Regions from separate parts of the uncultured Enterovirga sp. genome, predicted to be linked through region 2. Evidence: predicted binding sites of a transcription regulator. Region 2 holds the regulator's gene; each other region holds the start of a gene.
What was found. Region 2 encodes PhoB, which activates phosphate uptake and scavenging genes when phosphate is short. Its sites were predicted from a motif close to TGTCATNNANCTGTCAT; they were not measured.
Positions count from the first base shown of each region.

Region 1: ACFE87_RS20025 (esterase-like activity of phytase family protein) is a predicted target of PhoB. The motif match lies at 1,571-1,587, and genes of this name have one in related genera.
Region 3: ugpB (sn-glycerol-3-phosphate ABC transporter substrate-binding protein UgpB) is a predicted target of PhoB. The motif match lies at 1,540-1,556, and genes of this name have one in related genera.

Region 1 is NZ_CAXTAZ010000050.1:25,717-28,988, reverse strand. Features, by position in the region: gene ACFE87_RS20030 (alpha/beta hydrolase) at 1-3, shown strand, start outside; gene ACFE87_RS20025 (esterase-like activity of phytase family protein) at 168-1,523, opposite strand; TPP riboswitch at 1,643-1,748, shown strand; gene thiC (phosphomethylpyrimidine synthase ThiC) at 1,808-3,272, shown strand, end outside.
Region 2 is NZ_CAXTAZ010000039.1:34,060-37,331, reverse strand. Features, by position in the region: gene ACFE87_RS17675 (sigma-70 family RNA polymerase sigma factor) at 1-256, opposite strand, end outside; gene ACFE87_RS17670 (hypothetical protein) at 268-657, opposite strand; gene ACFE87_RS17665 (GcrA family cell cycle regulator) at 964-1,488, shown strand; gene phoB (phosphate regulon transcriptional regulator PhoB) at 1,666-2,358, opposite strand; gene phoU (phosphate signaling complex protein PhoU) at 2,360-3,082, opposite strand; gene pstB (phosphate ABC transporter ATP-binding protein PstB) at 3,233-3,272, opposite strand, start outside.
Region 3 is NZ_CAXTAZ010000040.1:17,028-20,299, reverse strand. Features, by position in the region: gene ugpB (sn-glycerol-3-phosphate ABC transporter substrate-binding protein UgpB) at 150-1,469, opposite strand; gene ACFE87_RS17850 (NAD(P)/FAD-dependent oxidoreductase) at 1,589-2,803, opposite strand; gene ACFE87_RS17845 (sulfate transporter family protein) at 2,800-3,272, opposite strand, start outside.

The DNA.
Region 1 (3,272 bases), on a different contig from region 2:
TAGGCGCCGCCGCCTGGACCGTCACATTCCGGGGCTCGCGGAGCGAGAACCCGGAACCGACGGCACGCACGCGCTCTGCGGACTTCTTGCCCTTCCGCTCTTCTCCATGGGTTCCGGGTTCCGCTGCGCGGCCAGGAATGGCGTGAGGAGGAGCCCGCGCTGACCTGTCAGCGCGCCTTCAGGAACTCCGGTACGGCGAGGAGCACGAACTCGTTGTCGTCCGCCTTGTTCGGCTCGCGGCTCGACGAGAAGGGCAGGTTGTTGTCGTTGCCGACGATGATGTGGTCGGCATCGACGATCTCGACATTCTCGATGGTGAAGAACGGGAAGGCGAGCGCGCCGTCGGTGAGCGGCTTGCAGGCCTTCTTGTCCGGGTCGGCCATGCGCATCAGGTCGACATGGCCGATCTTGCGCGCCGGCTTCCCGGCCTGGGCCTCGCCCATCTCGATCTTGTAGACGCGCTTGAACTTCGGCAGGTCGTGGAAGCAATCGGGCCGGCGCTGGCCCGCGGGGCAGGCCTTGTCGGCCGTGCCCTCGCCGTTGTCGCGCTCGATGACGAGCGCGGTGGTCGCGTCGATCATGTTGAAGTCGCCGATCGCGTTGCCGTTCGCCTCCAGCACGTATTTCCAGTGCCGGCCCGTGTACTTCCCGGCCGCGACGTCGAATTCGAGGATGCGGAGATATTCCTTGCCGCCCTCCTTTTCCCAGTCCTTGGCCTCGGCATTCCAGACCGGGCCTTCGAGCAGCGGGTAGAGGAAGCGGCCGTCGGGCGAGGAGGCCATGCCCTCGAACCCCTTCGAGCGCCGGACCTGGAACTCGACCGCGCCGCCGGGGACGGCCGGCGTCGTCACCGCGGGATGGTCGGGCGAGCGCACGACCTTGCCGTCGACCTCGGTCTCGAACACCGCCTCGATCGCGCCGCTCATGTCGGCCCGGATCAGGTAGGGCCCGAATTCCTCGCCGATCCAGATCTTGCCGCCGACGACCTGAAAACTCTCCGGGTCGAAATCGGACCCGGTCAGGTAGCGGGTCGGCGTCCCCTCGTTCGCGATCCGGAACGGCACCTTCCGGTTCGGGTCGCGCAGGAACACGGTCTCCTTGCGGTCGACGTTGCCGGTCGCGAAATCGATCGCGTAGCGGTTCAGGTAGAGCATGGCGTCGGGCGAGTTCGCCTTGGCGCCGGCGCCGTTGTCGGTCAGCACCCAATAGGTGCCGTCGGCCATGCGCTTGATGCCGGAATGGCCCTGAAGCGGCTGGCCCCGGAACGGCATCTTCAGCCCGGTCGGGCGACCGAAGGAGGTGCCCTCGACGGTGCCGACCGCGTCCACGCGCTTGCCGGTCGTGAACTTGCCCCAGTTCCGCAGGTCCTCCGGCGCGTCCGCCGGCGCCTCGATGAAGCTGTCGGCCGGCAGGAGCGCATGGCCGGAGAGCTTCGCCGGAAAGGCCTGGTCGGCGAAGGCCGGAGCGGCCGAGGCCGCCGCGAGCGCGAGGATGAGGGGGAGCGCGGTGAGGCAGCGGGTCATGTCGGGGCCGTGGTGGGTGGCGAGGTGGCCCTTAAGCGCTGCCGTCCATGACGGGCGTGCGACACACCCGACGGAAGCCCGACCTCGATTGACAACCGCATGACGGCGTCCCACCTTCGTGTCGTTCCGAGGGGGGTCCCGCGAGGGGGCTGAGATACGGGTGAGCCCGTGACCCTTGAACCTGATCCGGGTCATGCCGGCGAAGGGACGGGAACCGGCGACGCCGCCCTTCCGCCCCGACTCCTGCACCCGCACGGCCGCGACCGGCCAGGAGGAGACGCGCGATGACCATCCATGTCGAGAAGCCGAAAGGCGTGCCGCAGAGCGTGACGACGGGCCCGATCACCGGCTCCCGCAAGGTCTACGCCTCCCCTGCCGGCCATCCCGCCATCCGCGTGCCGCTCCGCGAAATCACCCTCTCCGACCCGCTCGAGCCGCCGGTCCGGGTCTACGACCCCTCCGGCCCCTATACCGAGACCGACTCGCGCATCGACCTGCTGCAGGGCCTGCCCGGCATCCGCGACCCCTGGATCGCCGCGCGCGGCTACCCGGCCATCGCGCCCCGGCAGGTGAAGCCGGAGGACAACGGCAACATCTCCCCCGACAAGCTCGTCGCCGCCTGCCCGGCCGAGCGCGTCATCCGCCGCGGCGAGACGGGCCAACTCGTCACGCAATACGAATTCGCCCGCGCCGGCCTCATCACGGAGGAGATGCGCTACGTCGCCCATCGCGAGAACGTGGCGCGCGACGCCGCCCGCGAGGAGGCCGAGGCCATCATCGCCGACGGCGAGTCCTTCGGGGCCGAGATCCCGGCCCATGTGACGCCGGAATTCGTCCGCTCCGAGATCGCGCGCGGCCGCGCCATCATACCGGCGAATATCAACCACCCCGAGGTCGAGCCGATGGCGATCGGCCGGAATTTCCTCGTCAAGATCAACGCCAATATCGGCAATTCGGCCGTCGTCTCGACCGCGGCCGACGAGGTGGAAAAGCTCGTCTGGGCGATCCGCTGGGGCGCGGACACGGTCATGGACCTGTCCACCGGCCGCAACATCCACAACATCCGCTCCTGGATCATGCGGAACTCGCCGGTGCCGATCGGCACGGTGCCGATCTACCAGGCGCTGGAGAAGGTCGACGGCGACCCGCTCAAGCTCGACTGGGAGGTGTTCAAGGACACGCTGATCGAGCAGGCCGAGCAGGGCGTCGACTATTTCACCATCCATGCCGGCGTCCGCCTCGCCCACGTGCCGCTGACGGCGCGCCGCACCACCGGCATCGTCAGCAGAGGCGGCTCGATCATGGCGCGCTGGTGCCTCGCCGGGCATCGCGAGAGCTTCCTCTACGAGCGGTTCGACGAGATCTGCGACATCATGCGGGCCTATGATGTCTCGTTCTCGCTCGGCGACGGGCTCCGCCCGGGCTCGATCGCGGACGCGAACGACGCCGCGCAATTCGCCGAACTCGAGACGCTGGGCGAACTCACCAAGATCGCCTGGGCCAAGGGCTGCCAGGTGATGATCGAGGGCCCCGGCCACGTGCCGATGCACAAGATCAAGGTGAACATGACGAAGCAGCTCGCCGAATGCGGCGAGGCGCCCTTCTACACGCTCGGGCCGCTGACGACAGACATCGCGCCCGGCTACGACCACATCACGAGCGCGATCGGCGCCGCCCAGATCGGCTGGTTCGGCACCGCCATGCTCTGCTACGTGACGCCCAAGGAGCATCTCGGCCTGCCGAACCGCG
Region 2 (3,272 bases):
CGGCCGCATGGTCGAGTTCGACCCTGAGCCCCTCCCGACGCCGGCGCCGGAAGCTGTCGACGAAGAGGTTGTGCAGGATGGCGAAGAGCCAGGCCCGAAGGTCGCCCTCCCGGCGTCGAAGCGCCCATCGGGCGACGGCGCGCTCCAGGCAATCCTGGACGAGATCGTCGGCCGCCTCACGGTCGCGCACGAGTGCCCAGGCGTAGCGCCTGAGCGCCGGGATGTGGCGCTCGAGAAGGGTCGATATCTCGTCCATTCAGGCCGGGATCAGGGCTGGGCGACGTGCCAGACGCTGTTGACCCCGTCTCCGGTGACGTCGCCGACCTTGCTGTCCTTGACCCAGGTGTAGAGCGGCTTCTCCCGGTAGGCCCATTGCTTGCCGCCGTCGTCGCGCGTGACGATGGTCCACGCGCCCATCGGCTTGTCGCTGCCAGAGGCCATGAGCGGCGGCCAGTTGGTTGCGCAGGCGCCGTTGCAATTCGACTTCCCGGCAGCGTCCCGGTCGAACACGTAGAGGGTCATGCCCTTCATATCCACGAGGGTCTTGCCCTTCGCGGTGTCGGCGGTCCGGGCCGGCTCCATCCCCTGGGCCTGCACGGCCGGGCCGGCCGCCAAGATGCCGCAGGCCGCGGCAGCCACGAGCAACAATCTCGACATGGTCCATCTCCTCCGATCGGATGATCACACGGGAGACGCCCGCGCGCGCCCTCTATTCCGTGGCCGCCCGAGAAACAGCGTTGCGCCCGGTGCAGGGCGATGCCTGGGGATGACGCATCGGTGATTCGCCCCGACTCTTGCGCCCGAGTCAGACGTTCAGGTAGTCCTAACCCAGCCGGGCGCGAGCATCTGGTCCGGCCATCCTGATCACGGAACGCGTTCATGTGAGCGCTGTCGGACATCGTCCGCCCGCGAGGATGAAGGATTCGCTCCCCGGCGGCGGCGGGGCACCGAGGAGGCGGCGACATGACGGATGCAGTGACGGGGTGGACGGATTCGCGCGTCGAGCTCCTGGGCAAGCTCTGGGGCGAGGGGCTGAGCGCGAGCCAGATCGCGGCTCTTCTCGGAGGCGGCGTCACCCGCAACGCGGTGATTGGCAAGGTCCACCGGCTCGGCCTCTCCGGTCGCGGCAAGACCGGCCAGCCGGCCGCTGCCCGTCCCGCGAGGCCACGCTCGCCGGCCAGCCCGATGCCGCTCGCCGACGTCGCCGCAGGGGTCGAGACGGGCGTGAATGACGGCCCCGCGCCGGCCGAACCCGTCCGGGAGATCGCGCCGGCCGTGGTGCGGCTGCCCGAGCCGATGATCCCGGTGTCGGAACGCGTCTCCATCCTCGACCTTCGGGATTCCATGTGCCGTTGGCCGCTCGGGGACCCGTCCAGTCCCGATTTCGGCTTCTGCGGCGCGCGGGCCACCACCGGCGTGCCCTATTGCGACGCGCATTGCCGCATCGCCTATCAGCCGGCGGCGGAGCGCAAGCGCCTCAGGGCGTGAAGGGTCGCCACGCCGTCATTCCGGGGCTCGCCTGTCCGGCGTAGCCGGCGGGCGAGAACCCGGAACCCGTGGCCCGCACGCCGTGGCTACCTTCCATTCGGTCGGCGCTTCCAGGGGTTCCGGATCCGCGGAGCGCCGCTTCGCGCTGCACCTGGTCCGGAATGACGGCCTAGAACGTCAGCGATAGGTCTCGTCGAAGGAGTAGCCCGTCCCCCGGATGGTCCGGATCGGGTCCGGCAGGCCGTCGTGATGCACGGCCTTGCGGAGGCGGCCGACATGGACGTCGACCGTGCGCTCGTCGATATAGGTGTCCCGGCCCCAGACCCCGTCCAGCAGCTGCTCGCGCGAGAAGACGCGGCCCGGGCTCCGCATCAGGAATTCGAGCAGGCGGAACTCGGTCGGGCCCAGATGAAGGTCGCGGCCGCCGCGCCTGACGCGGTGCTGCACGCGGTCGAGCTCCACATCGCCCTGACGGAGGAGGTCGGCGATCTCGGCCGGCTTCAGCCGCCGGAGCAGGGCCCGGACCCGGGCCAGCAGTTCCGGCACGGAGAAGGGTTTCACGATGTAATCGTCGGCGCCCGTCGCGAGGCCGCGCACGCGGTCGGTCTCCTCGCCCCGGGCGGTCAGCATGATGACCGGCAGCCGCTCCGTCTCGCGGCGCTGCCGGAGGCGGCGGCAGAGCTCGATGCCGGAGAGGCCCGGCAGCATCCAGTCGAGGAGGAGGAGGTCCGGGACCACCTCCCGCATCTTCAATTCGGCCTCGTCGCCCCGGGCGGCGCCGTCGACCACGTAGCCCTCCGCCTCGAGATTGTAGCGGAGCAGCAGCATGAGCGGCTCCTCGTCCTCGGCGACGAGGATGCGGGCAGCCATGTCAGGTCCCGGTCGGGTCGAGGTCGACCCGGGCTTGGCTCGCACGATCGTTCTTCGGCCGCTCGCCCGAGAGCGGCTGCCCGGTGACGAGGAAATGCACGGTCTCGGCGATGTTCGTCGTGTGGTCGCCGATCCGCTCGATATTCTTGCCGTAGAAGAGGAGGTGGGCGCAGAACGAGATGTTGCGCGGATCTTCCATCATGTAGGTCAGGAGTTCCCTGAACAGCGACGTGTAGAGCGCATCGATCGAGCCGTCGCGCTGCCAGACGTCGAGGGCGCGCTCGAGGTCGCGCTGGGCATAGGCGTCCAGCACGTCCGTCAGCTGCTGCATGACGAGGTCCGACATGTTCTGGACGCCGGTCATGATCTTCTTGGCCTGGAAGCCGTCGGAGATCGCGAGCGTGCGCTTCGCGCAGTTCTTGGCGAGGTCGCCGATCCGCTCGAGGTCGCCCGAGATCCGGATGGCCGAGACGACGTCCCGGAGATCGATCGCCATCGGCTGACGCCGGGCGATGGTCGTGATCGCCTTCTCCTCGACCTCGCGCTGGATGACGTCGAGCCGGGCGTCCGACGCGATCACCTGCTGGGCCAGCGGCTCGTCGCGACGCACCAGCGCCGTGATGGTGTCGGCCAGCATCTTCTCGCAGATGCCGCCCATCTCGGCGATGGACGACCGCAAGGTCTCGAGGTCGGCGTCGAAGGACGCGACGATGTGAGAGGACATTCTGTGTTCCCTACGTCCTGAGGCTGGGCCGGGCCGCTCGCCCGGTATCCCGCTCATGCCGGCGAAAGCCGGCACCCGGTCCGGCCGCGAGGTCTGGACCCCGGCTTTCGCCGGGGTGAGCGGAGGTGAGCCCGAGCGCCTTCACGACGCTCACCCGAACCGGCCGGTGACGTAATCGTGGGTCTGCTTC
Region 3 (3,272 bases), on a different contig from region 2:
GGCTAGGCGCCGCCGGCCCGGATTTCGCCGATCGCGACGACCCGGGGCCCTAGTGCATCGTGACGGAAAATCAGCGTGATCGCTTCTGTACGTGTCGGGTCAGCGGGATGCCCGCCTCTCGCGAGGCGGGCAGGAGGGCGGTGCGAGGGCTAGCGGCTTACCGACCGCTCGAACTGACGCAACATCTGGTTGCCGCGCGTCACGGCCGCATCGAGCGCCTCCTTCGCGCTCTTCTGGCCGGCCAGTGCGCCTTCGATCTCCTCGGCCCAGACATCGCGCAGCTGCACCATGTTGCCGAAGCGGAGACCGCGAGAATTCTCGGTCGGCTCCTTGTTGGTCAGCTCGAGGAGGGGGACCTCGATCGCGGGCGCCTGCTTGTAGAAGCCCGATTCCTTCGTCTTGTCGTAAGCCGCCCGGGTGATCGGGAGGTAGCCCGACTGCTGATGGATGCGCGCTTGCCGGTCGGTGTCCGACAGGAAGGCGAAGAGCTTCGCGACGCCCTTATACTCGGCCGGGCTCTTGCCCCCCATGACCCAGAGCGAGGCGCCGCCGATGATCGAATTCTGCGGCGCACCCTGCACATCGGGATAGTAGGGCATCGGCGCGGCCGCAAAGTCGAACTTCGCGTTGGCCTTGATATTCGCGTAGAAGGCCGAGGACGTCAGCATGATCGGACATTCGCCCGAGGTGAAACGGCCCTCGCCGGAATTGGTCCGGCCGGAATAATCGTAGGTCTTGTCCTTCTGGAGGTCTACGAGGTTCTGGATGTGCCGGACATGCATCGGCGTATTGAACTTCAGCTCCGTGTCGAACCCGTCCAGGCCGTTGGCCTTGGTCGCGAGGGGCACGTTGTGCCAAGCCGAGAGCTGCTCGAGATTGACCCAGGTGACCCAGGCATTGGAGAAGCCGCACGTCGCGTGGCCCGAGGCCTTCAGCTTCTTCGCCGCGTCGAACAGGTCGGGCCACGTCTTCGGCGGCTGATCAGGGTTGAGGCCGGCCTTCTTGAAGGCGTCCTTGTTGTACCACATCACCGTCGACGACGAATTGAACGGCATCGACAGCATCTCGCCTTTGGCCGTCGAGTAATAGCCGGTGATCGCCGGCAGGTAGGTCTTGGGATCGAAAGGCTCTCCGGCATCCGCCATGAGCTGGTAGACGGGCTTCACCGCGCCGCGGGCCGACATCATCGTCGCCGTGCCGACCTCGAAGACCTGGAGCACGTGGGGCGCGCTGCCGGCCCGGAAGGCTGCGATCCCGGCATTCAGCGTATCGGCATAGCCACCCTTGTAGCTCGGGGCGACGCGGTAATCCTTCTGCGAGGCGTTGAACTCGTCGGCGAGCTTCACGATCACGTCGTTATTCGCTCCCGTCATGGCGTGCCACCATTGAAGCTCGGTCTGCGCCATCGCCGGCGTGGCCAGCGCGAGCGCGGCCGCCAGGCACGCGGCCTTGCGAGTCAGGCCTGTCATGCGAACTCTCCCTCTCGAACCGGAACCCTTGCCGGGTTCGTCTCATTGCGTCCCGCGGCACGATGGCTGGATGACAATCAGATGACAAGCGGGTGACAGTCACCCATCGACGACAAGGCTCAAATGACATTCTGCTCGAGAAGCGGCTTGCCAGCCGCAAGCCGTTCATAGCCGAGCGAGAACAGGTCGAGCGTGGTGTATCGGCCGTGGATGATGCGCTCGGCGAGGCCGCGTCCGACCGCCGGCGATTGCTGCAGGCCGTGGCCCGAAAAGCCGTTGCAGAGATACAAATTCTCCACATCGGCCGCCGGGCCGAGGACCGCGTTGTGATCGAACAGGTTCATGTCGTAGGGCCCGGCCCAGGCCCGGCCCGGCCTGATAGTCTGGAAGGCCGGTACGCGCGCAGCCAGGGCCGGCCATACCACCTCCTCGAAGAGGGACCAGTCGACGGCCTGGGTGTCCGGATCCTCGTCGCGCCAGTCCGGGTCGCTCTCCGGCGGAGGTGACCAACCGGCAATGTAGGTCTGGCCGTCGGGGCCGGGCCGCCCCTCCGGCCGCATCCACACGCCCGACATGTCGATCAGGAGCGGCGCTGCCTGGAGGGGCGTGCGGCACGTGAAAGCGAAGACGGAACGGCGCTTGGCCTGAACCGGAAGGGGAATGCCGGCCATCGCGGCGATCCTCGGCCCGTTCGTGCCCGCGCAATTCACCAAGGCTCCGCCGCCGCAGGCGACAAAACCGCCCTCGCGAAGATGAACACCGACCACGCAGCCGCCGGTTACCTCGAGGCCAACCACCTCGTCCTGGCGATATTCGGCGCCGAGATGCCGTGCTTTCCGCCGAAAGGCCTGGAGCAATGCCCAGCCGTCGAACCATCCCTCGCCGCTCGCTCCCCAGCTTCCGAGCGTGACCCCGTCGAGGGCGAGCCACGGAAAGCGCTCGCCCAAGGCCGATCGGTCGAGGAGCCTGATATCGGCGCCCTCGCGACGCTGCGCGACGTGGTTCTCCCGCAGGGCTTCCGCATGAGCTTCTCCGGCCAGATACAGATACCCGGCTTCGCTCAGACCGATCGCGGGTGCCTCTCCGTCGACCGCGAGATGGCGGCCGATGTCGCGGAGGAAGCCGATGCCGTAGAGCGACATGCGGATATTCACGGGCTGCGAATATTGCTGCCGGATCGAGGCGGCCGACAGCGCCGACGCCGCGAGCCGGTAGGTCGCATCCTTCTCGACGACCAGGACGCGGCCGCTGAAATCCGGATCCGACAGCAGATGAAAGGCGACGGACGAACCCGTCGCGCCCCCGCCCACGATGACGACGTCGTAGCTCGTCATGGACGAGCGGGAGGGGCGAGGGCAGTCCGGCCGGCCACATGCTTGTGCACGTGGACCATCAGGGCGATGCCGAAGATCGGCGTCAACAGATTGAAGACCGGGATCAGCATCAGGCCGGCCAGCACCGACCCGGCCGCCATGATCAAGAGGCGGTTCTCCCGCCGGAGCCGCGCCGCATCGCGCACCGGCCGAAAACGGGCCGCTGCCATCTCGAAATACTCGCGGCCGAGCAGGTAGGCGTTCGCGACGAAGAAGGCGCCGATGTTGACGACCGGGATGAAGAACAGCGCCAGCGCGGCGAGGTTCACGACCAGGGCTAGAAGGGCGAAGCGGAGCCCGTAGCCGATCGAGCTTCCGGTCGACATCGCCTGTCCGGGCGGGTCGCCGGGGAAGTCCGTCGCCTCGACGATCACGGCCGCGTCGTCGAGGAAAAAGCCGCCGACCAGGGCCGAGATCGCGGGCAGGAGGT